Regions from separate parts of the Ciceribacter azotifigens genome, predicted to be linked through region 2. Evidence: riboswitches for the same ligand, from Rfam matches in the RefSeq annotation. Region 2 holds a riboswitch; the other holds the start of a gene.

Region 1 (3,402 bases), on a different contig from region 2:
AGAGAACTGCGCAGCGAAGTCGCGGCTTTGCGGCGCGCGTCAGCCAGTCCGGAAATGCTTGGACAGCTTTAGCCCCTGCGCCTGGTAGCTGGAGCCGAGACCGGTGCCGTAAAGGCCTGCCGGACGCTCCTGCATGTGTTCGTAGACCAACCGTCCGATCACCTGCCCGTGTTCGAGGATGAATGGCACCTCGTGGCTGCGGACCTCGAGGACGGCGCGGCTGCCGGCGCCACCGGCACTCGCATGACCGAAACCGGGATCGAAGAAGCCCGCATAGTGCACGCGGAATTCGCCGACCAGCGGATCGTAGGGCGTCATCTCTGCTGCGAAGAGCGGGGGTACGTGGACGGCTTCCCGCGAAACGAGGATGTAGAACTCGTCCGGATCGAGGATCAGTTCGTCGCGTCCGCGGCTGTAGAGCGGTTCCCAGAAATCGAGCACGTCATGGGCCGCCTTGCGGTCGACGTCGATCACGGAGGTATGGTGTTTGCCACGATAACCGATCAGACCGTCCGGGCCGCTGCCCTTGAGATCGATCGACAGCGCAATGCCACCGCCCGAGACGTTCGGCACTTCGCTCGCGACGAGCGTCTCCGCCTGATGCAGATCGAGCAGCTCGGTGTCGCTCAGCAAGGAATGGCCAACGCGGAACCTGATCTGCGACAGGCGTGATCCACGCCGCACGATAACCGGAAACGTCCGTGGGCTGATTTCGAGATAGAGAGGTCCACGGTAGCCGGCTGGGATCTTGTCGAACTCCTGGGCGTGGTCGACCATCACGCGAGTGAAGATGTCGAGCCGTCCGGTCGAGCTCTTCGGGTTGGCCGAGGCCGACATGTCCTGCGGCAGGTCGAGGCTCTCCATCAGTGGTACGATGTAGACGCAGCCGGTTTCCAGAACGGCCCCGTCTTCGAGATCGATCTCGTGCAACGTCAGGCGTTCGAGCTTGTCTGCAACCTTGTGCTCCCGACCGGGCATGAAGCTCGCGCGGACGCGCATCGCCTTCGAACCGAGGCGCAGGTCCAGGCTTGCCGGCTGCACCTGGTCGGCGTCGAGGGGGGCCTCGCTTTTCAGCCGGCCTTCACCGAACAGCGCGTCAATGGCGCGATCCGCCAGGATACCCGTGGTCCTTGTCATCTTGTCCCATCCCGTTTGGCCCGACAAAACCAAAGTCGAGGAATTGACGCAAGCCCGGGATCGGCGTAAGGCAAGCTTATCCCGTGGTGATTTGGCCGGTCGGCTTGCAGCCACGTTAAACAAATGGCTAAAGAGACCGGGTGCTTGAAACCGGTCCGAAATCGCGACCGGTTTTTTTGTGTTTGAAAGGCTGAGTGGCATGAGCAAGAACTGGCGTCCCGCAACGCGATTGGTCCATGGCGGCACCCTTCGCTCTCAGTACGGCGAGACTTCGGAAGCGATCTTCATGACGCAGGGTTTCGTCTACGAGACCTCCGAGGCGGCGGAAGCCCGCTTCAAGGGTGAGGACGACGGTTTCATCTACGCCCGCTACGGCAGCCCGACGAACGACATGTTCGAGAAACGCATGTGCCTGCTGGAAGGGGCGGAGGAGGCTCGTGCCACCGCATCCGGCATGGCTGCCGTCGCTGCCGCCATCCTTTGCCAGCTGAGAGCCGGCGATCACATCGTCGCGGCCCGTGCACTTTTCGGCTCCTGCCGCTGGGTCGTCGAGACGCTCGCCCCGAAATACGGCATCGAGTGTACGCTGGTCGACGGGCGCCATCTGGAAAACTGGGAAAAGGCGATCCGTCCGAACACCAGGGTGATGTTTCTTGAAAGCCCGACGAACCCGACGCTGGAAGTGATCGACATCGCCGGCGTTGCCAGGCTCGCCAATCAGGTCGGCGCCAAGCTGGTGGTCGACAACGTCTTCGCCACTCCCCTCTTCCAGAAGCCGCTCGAACTCGGCGCGCACGTCGTCGTCTATTCCGCGACCAAGCATATCGACGGCCAGGGCCGTTGTCTCGGCGGCGTCGTGCTCTCGAGCAAGGAGTGGATCGACGAGGAATTCCAGGACTACTTCCGTCATACCGGGCCGGCGATGTCGCCGTTCAACGCCTGGACTCTTCTGAAGGCTGTCGAGACGCTGCCGCTGCGTGTGCGCCAGCAGACGCAGAGCGCCGCGAAAATCGCCGACTTCCTTGCCGAGCAGGGACAGGTCGCGCGCGTCGTCTATCCCGGTCGCGCCGACCACCCGCAGGCAGACATCATTGCCAAGCAGATGTCGGGCGGCTCGACGCTGGTAGCCCTCGAACTGAAGGGCGGCAAGGCCGCCGCCTTCGCCCTGCAGAATGCACTGAAGATCGTCGAGATCTCGAACAATCTCGGTGACTCGAAGAGCCTGATTACCCATCCGGCAACGACCACGCACAAGAACCTGACTGACGAAGCCCGCGCCGAACTCGGCATCTCGGGCGGCACCCTGCGGCTCTCCTGCGGCATCGAGGACACCGACGACCTGCTGGAAGACTTCGCACAGGCACTCCGCAAGGTTCCGGCCTGAGCCACAGCCCCTGTTGTCCGGCGCCCCTGCGAGCGCCGGGCAAGCCCGTCAGCGGACCGAGCGGCAAAAGCCACTGGTCGCGCCGTTAGGAGCAATTTTACGAAGTCACGGCACTTTGCGTGCTCGCGCGCCCGCATTCCTTGACCGATGCGGCGAGCTGATAGATATGGTTAGCGAGACATAAAGAAGGTCAACCCTATGTATCGAGCCCTGACGCGGGACATCGAAGTCAGTGTCGAGCCTTACTATCTGGAGGAGCAATCCGATCCGGACGACGGACGATATGTCTGGGGATATCGGGTGGCGATCACCAATCACTCGGACAGGTCGGTTCGACTGGTAAACCGCTATTGGCACATTACCGACCAGAACGGTCAGGTCGATGAGGTCACCGGCCCGGGCGTCGTCGGCGAGCAGCCGCAGCTGAGGCCCGGCGACACCTACGAATATTCCTCGGGCTGCCCTCTGGACACACCCTCAGGCGTCATGTTCGGTCATTACCAGATGGAGACCGATGAAGGCGACCTCTTCGAGGTGGCGATCCCGGCCTTCTCGCTCGACGCGCCGGGCATGCTGCGAGTCCTCAACTGAGACCCGATTGGATCCAGCACCTGACCGCAATCAGAAACGGCGCCACCCGCCTGGACGGTGCCGTCATCAATTTCAGCCTTCACGAACCTCGGCCGCTTCATAGCGGTAGGTGATCGAGCAGAATTCACAGGTGACGGTGATGGCGCCGTCTTCCTGGCTTTGCTCGATCTCCTCGTCGGAAAAGCTCTTCAAGACGCCCTTCACCTTCTCCCGCGAGCAGCTGCACCGATCGAAGACCGGCTGCGGCTGGTAGACCCGCACACCCCGCTCGTGAAAGAGGCGGAACAGGA
Region 2 (3,402 bases):
CATATTGCGTTTACGCCGCGCCGTAACACCGTAGCGGAGCCAATGCTCTTCTCTCTCGATCGCCTTGCCGAGCTTATGCTGTTCGATCTCCTCTTCTTCGAGGACCTTGTCGCGCCATTCCTCGAAGTCACCGAAGCCACGGTTGAGACGACGCGCGGTGCCGCGGTCGAGCCAGACCGTCGCAGTCGAGACCTTTTCGAGAAAGCGGCGGTCGTGCGAGATCAGAACGAGGGCACTGCGGCTCTTTTGAAGCTCGCCTTCGAGCCACTCGATGGTCGGCAGGTCGAGGTGGTTGGTCGGCTCGTCGAGCAGCAGAATATCCGGTTCGGGTGCCAGAACACGCGCCAGTGCCGCCCTGCGGGCCTCCCCACCCGAAAGGCTTCTGGGATCCTCCTGCCCGCTGAGACCGAGGTGTTCCAGAAGATAGGCGACCCGGTAGGGATCGTCTCCCGGCCCCAGTCCGGCTTCGGCGTAGGCCTGGACAGTTTCGTATCCGTCGAAATCGGGCGCCTGCTCGAGATAACGGACGGTCGCGCTCGGATGCCGGAAAATCTCACCGGACTGAGGCTCCACGAGTCCGGCGGCGATTTTCAGCAACGTCGATTTTCCCGAACCGTTGCGACCGACAAGGCAGATGCGGTCACCCGGCTCTACCTGCAGGTTAGCTCCGGAAAGCAGCGGCGTGCCGCCGAAAGACAGGAAGATATTGTCGAGTTTGAGGATCGGCGGCGCCAACGGTTCATGCTCCAGTCAAATCAAAGGGACGTGCGAGAAGCATTGCTTCCCCGCCGTCGAGCGACAAGGTAATCGCTCCCTCGGCAACGTTCGAGATGGTGCGCGTCGATCCCAGCGGCAAGGAGAAGTCCTGGAGCGGATACCGCGCGTTCTCGATCGACAGCCCGGCAAGGGGCGACAGCCCGATAACGGAAAACAACGAACCGGGCGGCAGATCCACCGTCACCCTTCCGGGAAGCAGAGGATAGGCCTCCTCCTCGCCCGAGGTCAGGAGCGTTTCGTATCCTTCCTTGGCGAGTTGCAATGCCTGCAAGAGGTGCATGAGGGCGTGATCCGAACGTTCGCCTCCGAGCGCACCTGCAAGAACCAGCCGGCCAGCGCCACGCCGGATCGCCTCACCTATGGCGATCGCGCCGTCGGTTTCTGCCTTTTGAGCCGGATATGGGAGCCGGTCGACGTCCGGCCAGGCCTCTCCGAGGGCCTCCGACGAAGAATCGAAATCACCAACCCAGAGCTCCGGGACAATGCCAAGCATCGACGCATGGCGCATTCCACCGTCGGCCGCAATAAAGCGCCCGCCGGAGACGGCTGACGTCAGTCGTTCGGTCAGTACCAAGTGTCCTCCGAGGAGGATGGTGAAGGTAGTTTTCCTCATGCGCCCGCCATAGCGCATCTCCTAACGAAAAGGAAAGAATATCGGTGGCCCCACCGGCTTGGAAGGCAGGCTGCAAAGGCTCGTCCGAGCTGTCGTCACTCCGGATTCTCGTTGACCGAAAAGGCGCGTGAGCGTATTTAACCTCACTCGTGGTGATTTGGCCGGCCGGCTTGCAGCCACGTTAAACAAATCGCTAAAGGGCCGAGGCGAGCTCCAAAGGACTTTCCGAGGACCAATGGCGATCTACAAGGTCGCCGGCAGTTTTGTAGGCGTGGATGTGACTGCGCCGCAAGGAAAGTCGAGTTCGAACATGCCGATCAAGATTCCCGATACGTTGCCTGCCTTTGAGACTCTCGTGCACGAGGGTGTGCGCGTGATGACCGAAACGGTTGCGATCCGCCAGGACATACGCCCCCTGCAGATCGGCCTTCTGAATCTCATGCCGAACAAGATCAAGACCGAGGTGCAGATGGCGCGGCTGGTCGGAGCCTCGCCGCTTCAGGTGGAACTTTCCCTCGTTCGTATCGGCGGGCACAAAGCCAAGAACACGCCCGAGGACCATCTGCTTTCCTTCTACCAGACGTGGGAGGAAGTCAGGGATCGCAAGTTTGACGGCTTCATCATTACCGGCGCGCCGGTAGAGACCTTGCCTTTCGAAGAGGTTACCTACTGGGACGAGTTGCAGCAGATTCTCGACTGGACGACGACAAACGTCCATTCGACGCTGAATGTCTGCTGGGGTGCGATGGCCGCCATCTACCACTTCCACGGCGTGCCGAAGTATCTCCTGAGCGAGAAGGCCTTCGGGATCTACCGCCACCATATCCTGAATCCGTCCTCCGTATATCTGAACGGCTTTTCCGATGATTTTCAGATTCCCGTTTCGCGTTGGACTGAGGTACGCCGGTCCGACATCGAGAAGGTGCCGGGGCTCGAGATCCTGATGGAATCGGACGAGATGGGTATCTGCCTCGTACACGAGAAGACGGCGAACCGCCTCTACATGTTCAACCACGTGGAGTACGACTCGACGTCTTTGGCCGACGAATACAATCGGGACGTGGCAGCCGGTGTGGCGATCAAGGTGCCGCACAACTACTTCCCCGACGACGATCCGGCGAAGAAGCCGTTGAACCGCTGGCGCAGCCATGCGCATCTCTTTTTCGGAAACTGGATCAACGAGATCTACCAGACGACGCCTTATGATCTGAACGCCATCGGCATCGACCGATCGGCCTGATGAAGGCTATGGCCCAGCCCCTTCCCCGGGACCAGTGGCGGGCTGAGGATCACTCAGCGTGAGCTGTTACGGAAATGAACGGCAATTCGAGCGGAGTAACCATGGAACGCGAACTCTTTGGGCAGACGGCGGCGGGCGAGCCGGTCTACAGGGTGACCCTCAAGGGCGGCGGGCTGACGATGAAGGTGATCACCTGGGGTACGGTGATTCAGGACCTGCGCCTTGAAGGACATGGCCATCCACTTGTCCTCGGCTTCGAGACCTTCGACGACTACCCGCTCCACTCCCCCTATTTCGGCGCTACGCCCGGACGATGCGCCAACCGCATCGCCGGGGGACGTTTCAAGCTGGATGGCAGAGAATACCAGCTTGAACGCAACGAAAACGGCGTCGGGCACCTCCACGGCGGTAGCGATGGCATCGCCAGGCGCAACTGGGAAATCATCAACCTAGCTCCTGATCGTGTCGAACTGACAATCGTGGATCCGGACGGTCGTGCCGGCTATCCCGGAAATTGCTCGATCACAGCGATCTATACCCTTCAGGAGCACGGTGTCCTGTCCATCGTGTACACATCGGCGACCGATCGTCCGACGCTCGCCAACGTCTGCCAGCATTCGTATTTCAACCTTGACGGTGGCGAAGACGCTCTCGGCCACGACCTGATGCTCGCCGCCGACGCCTATCTGCCGGTCGATGACCGACTGATCCCGACAGGAGAAATTCGTCCGGTCAACGGCACGCCGTTCGACTTCCGGACAATGTCACCGAT

The links. Region 2 has a riboswitch for S-adenosylmethionine ahead of metA (homoserine O-acetyltransferase MetA). Riboswitches for the same ligand answer to the same signal wherever they lie in the genome.
Region 1: it holds a riboswitch for S-adenosylmethionine, as region 2 does, so the genes downstream of both, ACM6UT_RS05420 (O-succinylhomoserine sulfhydrylase) here and metA (homoserine O-acetyltransferase MetA) in region 2, are expected to answer to the same signal.

Annotation. Positions count from the first base shown of each region.
Region 1 is NZ_JBLQTA010000003.1:61,613-65,014, forward strand. Features, by position in the region: gene ACM6UT_RS05410 (ion transporter) at 1-72, shown strand, start outside; gene ACM6UT_RS05415 (2'-deoxycytidine 5'-triphosphate deaminase) at 40-1,137, opposite strand; SAM riboswitch at 1,211-1,289, shown strand; gene ACM6UT_RS05420 (O-succinylhomoserine sulfhydrylase) at 1,337-2,521, shown strand; gene apaG (Co2+/Mg2+ efflux protein ApaG) at 2,720-3,112, shown strand; gene ACM6UT_RS05430 (Hsp33 family molecular chaperone) at 3,185-3,402, opposite strand, start outside.
Region 2 is NZ_JBLQTA010000026.1:545-3,946, reverse strand. Features, by position in the region: gene ACM6UT_RS22230 (ABC-F family ATP-binding cassette domain-containing protein) at 1-735, opposite strand, end outside; gene ACM6UT_RS22225 (thiamine diphosphokinase) at 740-1,390, opposite strand; SAM riboswitch at 1,530-1,607, shown strand; gene metA (homoserine O-acetyltransferase MetA) at 1,701-2,630, shown strand; gene ACM6UT_RS22215 (aldose epimerase family protein) at 2,732-3,402, shown strand, end outside.